DNA from 3 places in the Mixta hanseatica genome. Region 2 is predicted to be linked to each of the others. Evidence: predicted binding sites of a transcription regulator. Region 2 holds the regulator's gene; each other region holds the start of a gene.
The links. Region 2 encodes CRP, which controls carbon source genes, mostly activating them, when cyclic AMP is high. Its sites were predicted from a motif close to ATGTGANNNNNNTCACAT; they were not measured.
Positions count from the first base shown of each region.

Region 1 (3,270 bases), 2.1 Mb from region 2:
CGCTGGAGGCCGAGCTGCCGCCGGGGGTTACGGCACAGCGACGCGGCGAGGGCGAACAGGCGTTTATTTTTATCCAGAACTTTACCGGACATGCGCAACGCCTGCGTCTGCCGGGAACTTGCGTGGACAGGGTGAGCGGCGAAACCCTGCAGGACAATCTTGAGCTGCTTCCCTGGGGATGCCGTATCGTAAGCCCGCCGCTGAGCTAAACAGTTACGCTGTTCGTTATTGTTGCACCCTCGCCACGGCGAGGGTTTTTTATGCATCCTGTGCAGGCCCAAAAAAAAGGATAACCAGCGAAGGTTATCCAAAACGACCCAAAACAATAACAGCAGTGACAACGAAGACGCAGCGTAATGCGTTTACCACCAGGCCTCGACCTGGACGCCAACGTTCCAGGTATCGCTGGCGGTGCCGTCCTGGAAGCTTTGGCCCTGTTCGGAATCGTTCAGCCAGGAAGCAAACAGGCGTAGCTCAGGACGCGACATAAATTCCGGACCGGCAGCCAGGCCAAGCGCCAGCGTATATTTCTGACCAGCCTGCTTATAGTCACTGCCGTCTTTATGTTCCTCTTTCTGCCAGAAACTGCCCACTTCGCCAATGGCGCGTACATAGTCGGTGAACTGATACTGCGCGCGACCCACCAGCGAAAGCAGGTGGGTCTCATTAGTCTGCGCGCTGATATCTTGCGCCGCGCCCCAGGTAAAGACATGGTTAAAAGAGAGACGATCGGTCAGCGGCAACAGGCCGGTATTGATCACGCGATAGCCGCTGGCATCGTTGGTTTGATTCCACATGTCATACCAGCCGCCGCCCTGCGATACCATATTCTGCGCCAGTCCCTTGTTGGCGTACTGCAGAACAAATTTGTTGTAGCCGCCCCAGATATCCTGACTGATTTCGCCGGTCAGCATCACGGCATTGTCGGCATCATACAGGCCGCCATACTCTTTCTGCTTGTTAGTGGGGTTAGGAATGGCATAGTCGGCGCCAATTTCCACCCACGCGCCCTGCCAGGGCTTTAGTCCGGCATAGCGCACATCGATATAGTTGATATTAACGTCGTTATCGCCATCGACGCGGTAGTCCACATCGTTTGCATCGCCGCGCAGCCAGGCCAGCGAAATCGCGCCGGGGCCCAGCGTCAGGTTCTCAATACCGGCGCCGGAGCCGGAAATATTCCAGTATTTGGTATCGATAATATGCAGGTCATGACGCTGATAATAGCGTTTTCCGCCCCAGATCACCGCGTTAGGATCGCCCGGGATCAGGCCTTTGATCTGCAGGTTAAGCTGACGAAGACCAAACTCCACGTCATCATCCAGCGTGCTTTCATTATCATTGGATCCGTCAGAGACCATACTGACCATGGTGTCGATATAAAAACTGACGTCATTCTTTTTGTAGACTTCGCTGCCAAATTCCACTTCCCCGTAGGTATCGGATTCATTGCCCAGGCGGCCCAGCTTGTTTTTCTGCCACTCCTCCAGGCCGCCGTCACGCGATACGCCTATGCCGCCGCGCAAATAGCCGTGAAAATCGATGGAGTTAATAGCAGCAAACAGAGAAGGAGAGGCAAGAGCGGCGGCCAGCGCCACTGCCGCAGTGCGTAGCTTAATCATGGTTTCCTCGTTATTATTTGTAATACGTTCACAACGCAGCGACAGTAAACGGCAATCCTGTAATTTACGGCAATATGGATCTTGATATAATGTGATTAACTGCAAATAAAACGGTGTTTTTCGCTAAGATCGTTGAAGCGGATCACTAATCCTGTATTGTGAACGTATTACTTATACTGCTTTTAACATCGTAACGATGGCGGGGCGCAGCCAGAGTGTTAGAATCGAGAAAAACGTAACAAGGAAGCCAGTGATGAAGTCAAAAAGTGCCACTCTGGAGGATGTCGCGCGTCATGCCGGTGTCTCTTATCAGACCGTTTCGCGCGTGCTGAATAAGTCCGCAAACGTTTCTGACGCCACGCGGCGCAAGGTTGAACAGGCTATCGAAACGCTACGCTACGTGCCGAACCGGCTGGCGCAGCAGCTGGTTGGCAAGCAGAGCACCACGCTGGGGCTGGTGACCACTTCGCTGGCGTTGCATGCGCCTTCGCAGGTGGCAGCAGCAATAAAACGCTACGCCAATATGGCGGGCTATCAGGTACTGATTGCGATGATCGATGAGAACGTCAATCAAAGCCTGCAGGATTGCATCAACGAGTTGAAGTCACAGCTGGTAGATAAAGTCATTATTAACGCGCCGCTGGAAACCCAGGATGCTGAACAGATCGCTACTGACAATGATGATATTGTCTGTCTTTTTCTGGATGTCGATCCTTTCTGTTCAGTGTTTAACGTTTCCTTTAACCCGGCCGACGGTACGCGGGCCAGCGTTAAATATCTCTATGAACAGGGGCACCGCGAATTCGCCCTGCTGGCCGGGCCGAAAAACTCCGTTTCGGCTAATCTGCGCCTGAAAAGCTGGCTGGATACGCTGGCCAGCTACCGTCTGCGGCCGGTTAGCGTGATCCACGGCAGCTGGGATGCGCAAAGCGGCTATGCCGGCGCGCTACAGTTGCTACGTGAAACACCCCATTTCTCCGCGCTGCTGGTCGGTAACGATCAAATGGCGCTGGGCGTGCTGAGCGCGTTTCATCAGAACGGCGTGGCGGTGCCCGGACAAAAATCGATTATTGGCTATGACGATACCTATGAGAGCGCGTTTTTTCATCCGGCGTTGACCACGGTTTCGCTCGATCTTGACTTACAGGGCAGGGAGGCGGTTGAGCGGCTGCTTAGCCTGGGTGACGGTGGGCAAGGGCGATCGTCATCCATTCTGCCGGCCCGGCTGGTGATACGCAGCTCTACCGGGCCGTATGGTCAACCGCAGCAGGATCTGAAGCAGATAGCCGATGAGCTGCGTCTGATTGCCAGCCGTCTCGGGTAACCTCATCGCGCCATCCGGGCGGCTCCTTGTTTTGGTGCGCTGCGGTTTTTTGGTGCCCCTGGGTGGTGCAGGGGCGCATAACGTGTAAAGCAGGCTGAAGCCGCAGACGAAAAAGGCGGGCAGCGGCGGTGGCATAGCTCTTGCTAATCAGGAAGGCTCTTATGTTATTTCGGCAAGAGAAACCTCACGCAAGTGACGACGCTAACGCTACGAGAGAAGCAGCATGCTAGAAAAACTATTTCAATTAAAAGCACACCACACCACGGTGCGTACCGAAGTGATAGCGGGTCTCACCACCTTCCTGGCGATGGCCTATATCCTGTT
Region 1 covers NZ_CP082904.1:2,656,403-2,659,672, reverse strand. The annotation lists gene K6958_RS12840 (beta-galactosidase) at 1-209, shown strand, start outside; gene K6958_RS12835 (maltoporin) at 363-1,622, opposite strand; gene K6958_RS12830 (LacI family DNA-binding transcriptional regulator) at 1,876-2,946, shown strand; gene K6958_RS12825 (NCS2 family permease) at 3,170-3,270, shown strand, end outside.
Region 1: K6958_RS12835 (maltoporin) is a predicted target of CRP. The motif match lies at 1,712-1,729, and genes of this name have one in related genera.

Region 2 (3,270 bases):
CCTGATTGAAGCTTTCGTGCTGCGCGAGGGCACCGACTATGGCGAGCAGGAACGTTCGCTGGCGGAAAAGGTGGAAGATGTCCGTCGCCAGCTGAAAAGCGGCGAAGCCGTGCTGGTCTGGTCGGAGCTGCATGAAACGGTAAACATTATGCCGCGCGGGCAGTTTCGCGGCGAATAGCGCTGCGGCTCGCTCTGTGCGGCCTGTCACATTAACAGGTGGTGACGGGCGCGCACGGTAATGACACTGCAGGCCGAAACGTGTTAACAATGCTCATCGCCCGATTTTACCCAGAGAGTATTTATGTCAGCCAGACATCCGATTATCGCGGTGACCGGCTCCAGCGGAGCGGGAACCACCACCACCAGTCTTGCCTTTCGTAAAATTTTTCAGCAGCTTAACCTGCACGCTGCCGAGCTGGAAGGTGACAGTTTCCATCGCTATACGCGCCCGGAAATGGATATGGCGATCCGCAAGGCGCGCGATCTGGGCCGGCACATCAGCTACTTCGGACCGGAGGCCAACGACTTCGGCCTGCTGGAACAGACCTTTGTTGAATATGGCGAAAGCGGCCGCGGCCAGTCGCGTAAATATCTGCATACCTATGACGAAGCGGTGCCGTGGAATCAGGTGCCCGGCACCTTTACGCCGTGGCAGCCGCTGCCGGAACCCACGGATATCCTGTTTTATGAAGGGTTGCACGGCGGCGTCGTCACGCCACAGCATAACGTGGCGGAAAAGGTGGATTTGCTGGTTGGCGTGGTGCCTATCGTCAATCTGGAGTGGATTCAAAAACTGGTACGCGATACCAGCGAACGCGGCCACTCACGCGAAGCGGTAATGGATTCGGTGGTGCGCTCAATGGAAGATTATATTAACTACATCACGCCGCAATTTTCCCGCACCCATCTCAACTTTCAGCGCGTGCCCACCGTGGACACGTCGAATCCCTTTGCCGCGCGCGCGATCCCCTCGCTGGATGAAAGCTTTGTAGTAATCCATTTCCGCGGCCTGGAAGATATTGATTTCCCCTATCTTCTGGCGATGCTGCAGGGTTCGTTTATTTCACATATCAATACGTTGGTGGTGCCCGGCGGGAAAATGGGGCTGGCAATGGAATTGATTATGCTGCCGTTAGTGAAACGCCTGATTGAAGGCAAAAAAATCGAATAATCTGCCTATTCTCTGTCTTCAGATAAGTAAGCGAATTGCCTGCCTGGGCTTTCAACAGCTAAACGGCAATTGTCCGATTCAGCACAAGCTGAAGCGAGACAACAGGAGACAGTAAGATAAAGCTGTGCTACAAACAAAGCTGTAATATTTTCGTTCGATGAAACGAGAACGGGACGACTGCACGCCCTTAAGCCTCGCAGTTGCCTGCATAATTTCCAGCAGGAAACGCTTGAAGATTTCAACGCCTGACAGGGAAAACTGCCCCCTGTATTTAGGGCACGATTACAACAGAGGATAATAGCGAATGGTTCTCGGCAAACCGCAAACAGACCCTACACTCGAATGGTTCCTGTCACATTGCCATATTCACAAATATCCATCAAAAAGCACGTTGATTCATCAGGGTGAAAAGGCCGAGACGCTCTATTACATCGTAAAAGGTGCGGTTGCGGTACTGATCAAGGATGAAGAAGGCAAAGAGATGATCCTTTCCTATCTTAACCAGGGTGATTTCATTGGCGAGCTTGGCCTGTTTGAAGAAGGCCAGGAACGTAGTGCATGGGTACGAGCGAAAACCGCCTGTGAAGTAGCCGAAATTTCGTACAAAAAATTCCGTCAGCTGATTCAGGTGAATCCTGACATTTTGATGCGTCTCTCTTCACAGATGGCGCGTCGCCTACAGGTAACTTCAGAGAAAGTAGGCAATTTAGCTTTCCTTGACGTTACCGGCCGCATTGCCCAAACGCTGCTTAACCTTGCCAAACAGCCGGATGCGATGACGCACCCGGACGGGATGCAAATCAAGATTACCCGTCAGGAGATCGGCCAGATCGTTGGCTGCTCACGCGAGACGGTAGGTCGTATTCTGAAAATGCTGGAAGATCAAAATCTGATCTCCGCGCACGGTAAAACGATTGTCGTTTACGGCACCCGTTAAGCTACGCTGAAGACACGGCGTGATGCCTGGCATCACGCCGTGTCTATTTTGGTGATGTAGTATGTGGCGGAGAATTATTTACCATCCCGAAGTGAACTACGCGCTGCGTCAAACGCTGGTGCTCTGTTTACCGGTAGCCTTTGGCTGGTTGCTGGGCGATTTACAAAAAGGGCTACTCTTCTCGCTGGTTCCCGCCTGCTGCAATATTGCCGGTCTGGATACGCCGCATCGGCGTTTCTTTAAGCGCCTTATCGTTGGCGGTGCGCTGTTTGCTTTTAGCAGTTTCCTGCTTCAATGGCTATCGTTACAGCAGGTGCCGCTACCCGTTACGCTGTTCGCCATGGCGTTAGTACTGGGCGTGACCGGGGAAATCGGTCCGCTTCATGCCCGCCTGCTGCCCGCTTCATTGATTGCCGCCATTTTTACCCTCGGTCTGGTGGGCAATATGCCCATCTGGGGACCGCCGCTGCTCTATATCGGCGGCACCTTCTGGTATGGGCTGTTTAACTGGTTCTGGTTCCGGCTGTGGAAAGAGCAGCCTATGCGCGAAACGCTCAGCCTGCTGTACCACGAACTGGCGGATTACTGCGAAGCGAAATATACCCTGCTAACGCAGCTTACCGATCCGGAAAAAGCGCTGCCGCCGCTGCTGGCGCGTCAGCAAAAAGCCGTCGATCTGATTAATACCTGTTATCAGCAAATGCATATGCTGGCCGCCAACCGCGATCACAGCCATCGCCATCTGATGCGTGCGTTTCAGGTCGCGCTCGATCTGCAGGAGCATATCGCTGTCAGCCTGCATCAGCCGCAGGAAGTACAAAAGCTGGTAGAGCAAAGCCATGCGGAAGCGGTGATCCGCTGGAATGCACAAACTATTGCCGCACGGCTGCGCGAACTGGCGGACGACCTGCTTTATCATCGGCTGCCGTCACGTTTCACAATGGAAAAGCCGCTGCTGGGTCTGGAAAAAATTGCGCGTCAGCATCCGGAAAATCCGGTCGGCCACTTCTGTTATTACCATTTCAGCCGCATCGCCCGTGTGCTGCGTACTCAACGTCCGCTCTATCGACGCGACCTGATGGCCGATCGCCAGCGTCAGCTGCCGCTGCTTCCCGCCCTGCGCAGCTATCTGTCACTGAAATCCTCTGCCCTGCGTACCGCG
Region 2 covers NZ_CP082904.1:406,643-409,912, reverse strand. The annotation lists gene K6958_RS01830 (YheU family protein) at 1-178, shown strand, start outside; gene K6958_RS01825 (phosphoribulokinase) at 302-1,171, shown strand; gene crp (cAMP-activated global transcriptional regulator CRP) at 1,476-2,108, shown strand; gene K6958_RS01815 (YccS/YhfK family putative transporter) at 2,170-3,270, shown strand, end outside.

Region 3 (3,270 bases), 1.4 Mb from region 2:
TACGCATTGCCGATATGCCACGCGGTTACATCATAATAATTTTCATCAGACATTAATAAACGCTCCTTTAAAAATAGTGTGCAGTTGAGCTGCAGCCTGTTAATACAGGCCGCGCTTCTTGTGACTTGATAAATTAATGCATCGATTGAGATGCAGGAATATCATGACACTCCTGTGATGTCATATTTCTGTTTTCCAAACCACGTTTTGCCAGGTCGACTTTAATTTTCTCCAGAAAGGTATTATTGAGCTTGAAATAGCGGGCAATAAACGCGCTGATAAAATAGCTCACCATCGGCATGAGCGAGAACATGATAATAATGCCCTCAATGGTTTGCGGATTCTGCTCCGGCTTATTTGCGATATAGCCAGTCCAGGAGAGCACCCAGGCGACAATAGCCCCGGCGACTGCCAACCCCATTTTCAGCATAAACAGGTTGCCCGCGAAGGAGATGCCGGTCAGGCGTTTGCCGAATTTCCAGTCGCCGTAGTCATCAACATCGGACATCATGGCCCATAGGATCGGACCCGACTGAATTAAGTGTAGGATATTAATGATAATAAACAGCGTTAACAGCGGCGTTAGCGAAGCCGGGTCCACAAACCACAGCGCGAACGAGAGGATACCGAGGATCACGTTGATAATGCGAAACAGTTTCACTTTATCAAAGCGGTCGGTAAGCGGTTTAGCTATGACGCTGCCCAGCATGTTACAGGCGACGCCCAGCGCCATAAAAAAGGTAATAAACCCGACGGAGGCCTGCATCACATAGCTGGCGTAATAGATGGTGACCGCCCCACGAATAAAGGCCGGGAAGACGTTAAGAAAGGTGATAGTGATCATCAGCAGCCATTGATCATTTTTAACGATGTCTTTCAGATCGCGCCTTAATGAGTCGTTTTCCTTCACGGCAACCACGCGTTCTTTAATACTGGAGAAGCAGAACAGGAACATAAAGGTAGCGGCAGTGCCCATGATGATCATCGTCATCTGAAAACCGGGGGCACGGTTGCCGTTCCCCAGCCAGTCGGTTAACGGCAGGATGGTTGAAGAGACGATCAGCGTCGCCAGCCCGTTAAGGAAAAAGCGCCATGACAGGCATCCCATACGTTCTTTCTGATTCAGCGTAATCACGCCGGCTACCGAGCAATAGGGAATATTTATTGCCGTATAGATCAGTGACATAATCAGATAGGTTACCCAGGCATAAACGATTTTTCCGTTCATGCTCAGATCGGGCGTAGTGAACATGGCGATCGCCCCCAGGCCGAACGGCAGAGCCATCCACAGCAGCCACGGACGAAATTTACCCCAGCGGCTTTTAGTGCGATCGCACACCGCGCCCATTACCGGATCGCTAAACGCATCAAAGATACGAATAACTAAAAATAACGTACCGACGATGCCGGGATCCAGGCCGTAAACATCAGTGTAAAACCACGTCAGGTACAGTGCCAGTACGCTCCAGATCATGCAGGAGCCGGCATCGCCCATGCCATAGCCTACCTTTTCTTTCAGGCTTAGCTTTTCATAAGCGCTTTGCTTTTTTATTGCGCTATCAGACATAGATCCCTCACTTATTGCGCGATCATCAGTACAAAGCATGAACCGTTACGGCCGATGCTAATGAAGTAAAAAGAGGATGATGTATTCCACTATGCCCGGCGTTACGCGAAACTCACGATGGGGCAAGGTTACTGTTTTTGTTACATCGTTATTTTGTTCCATGGTGATGTGTTGTTCTGACTGTGATGTAATTATATGTGGCAGAGGCGATTAAATTTGTAATCCATGTCACATGTAGTTTTGTTACATGAAAGCATGAATTTGATTCTCAATTTTATCTGTAGGGAAAGAGATAAGATTAATCTGTATATAACCGCGAGGATGTAAGGATTCGCCATTGTAAAATGGGCCCATAGTGAGGTATTTATTTCCGTATGTTGAGGGCTTTTTTTTGGCGATTTTAATTTTTATATTAATTTTCGGAAGAACGAAGTTGTAAGTGTTTTTTAGTGGTAATTAACATTGCCACGAAGAATAAATATATGCGCGGTAATATTCTTACTCCTTCACAGATTAAAATGCTTTTTAGAGCACCTACCGGGGCTTAACAGAGCTCTCAATGAGGTAAAGGATAACGAAAGCCTGGTTTGCCAGACGCAACGCCTTATGGCGTCAGGTTTTATGCTCGGTTAAGACGAAAAAAAGCCCTCACAAGGTGAGGGCCTCTTCCCACTTGCCGGGTGGTAGGAGCACCTGGCATGTTCAATGGAAACCCCAGTCTACTCCTGTATTTTTTTTAAGCAACGGCAGTCGCTATAAAGTCAACGCGTTAATAAATAAGCGCACAATCTGCCCCTTACGGTGGGTTATGTTGAGCCTGCATTACCGGTAGCGCTTATGGCTGGAGCGGATAATGCGCCATGATGTGACAACGCCATCAACCTTCTGATGGTCGCCTCTGGCTCTTCACCTGTGCGAACAGGTCATTAAGCGACTCACTCATGGTGGGGTGGGTGAAGATCTGATCCCGCAGCACCGTGTAGGGCAAGCCCGCATCCATTACCGTTTTCACTATATTAATCACCTCATGAGAATCTGCCGCCAGTAATGCCACACCGAGGATCTGCTGGGTGTGATTATCCACCACCGCCTTGAGCATACCGCGCGTATCGTTTATGACTCGCGCACGCGGAATCGCTGTTACGGGCAGGGAAACCACCTGGATGTTCCTGCCCTGTTCACGAGCCTGCGCTTCTGTTAAACCAATGCGCGACAGCGTGGGCGTCATAAATACTGAATAAGGAATATTAATGCGATCGTCTGTGGTACGCCTACCTTTACCCAGTAGCTGGTCGTATACGATGCGAAAATCATCAAGCGAGATGTAGGTAAACTGGGGTCCGCCGGTGACATCGCCCAGCGCCCAGATGTGATCTACTGAAGTTTTCAGCTGATTATCGACGCGGATGGCACCGCGCGCATCTGTTGCCACGCCGGCATTTTCTAGTTTCAGCGCCTGAGTGGCCGGACGGCGTCCGGTTGCCACCAGCAGCACATCCACCTGGCGATCGCCCTGAGCGGTGTGCAGCGTAACGCTGTCGCTGCCGCTGGTAACAGACTGCACTGTGGTATTTAGCTCAATCTTTACGCCCTGTTCCTGCAGGATAGTCCTTATCGCCGCGCTGATATCGGCATCTTCCCGCGCCAGAAATTGCGGCGCAGTATCAAATAATGTGACGTCGCTGCCGAAGCTGGCAAACATG
Region 3 covers NZ_CP082904.1:3,304,659-3,307,928, reverse strand. The annotation lists gene K6958_RS15775 (NosD domain-containing protein) at 1-53, opposite strand, end outside; gene K6958_RS15770 (glycoside-pentoside-hexuronide (GPH):cation symporter) at 134-1,567, opposite strand; gene rclA (reactive chlorine resistance oxidoreductase RclA) at 2,445-3,270, opposite strand, start outside.
Region 3: K6958_RS15770 (glycoside-pentoside-hexuronide (GPH):cation symporter) is a predicted target of CRP. The motif match lies at 1,784-1,801, and genes of this name have one in related genera.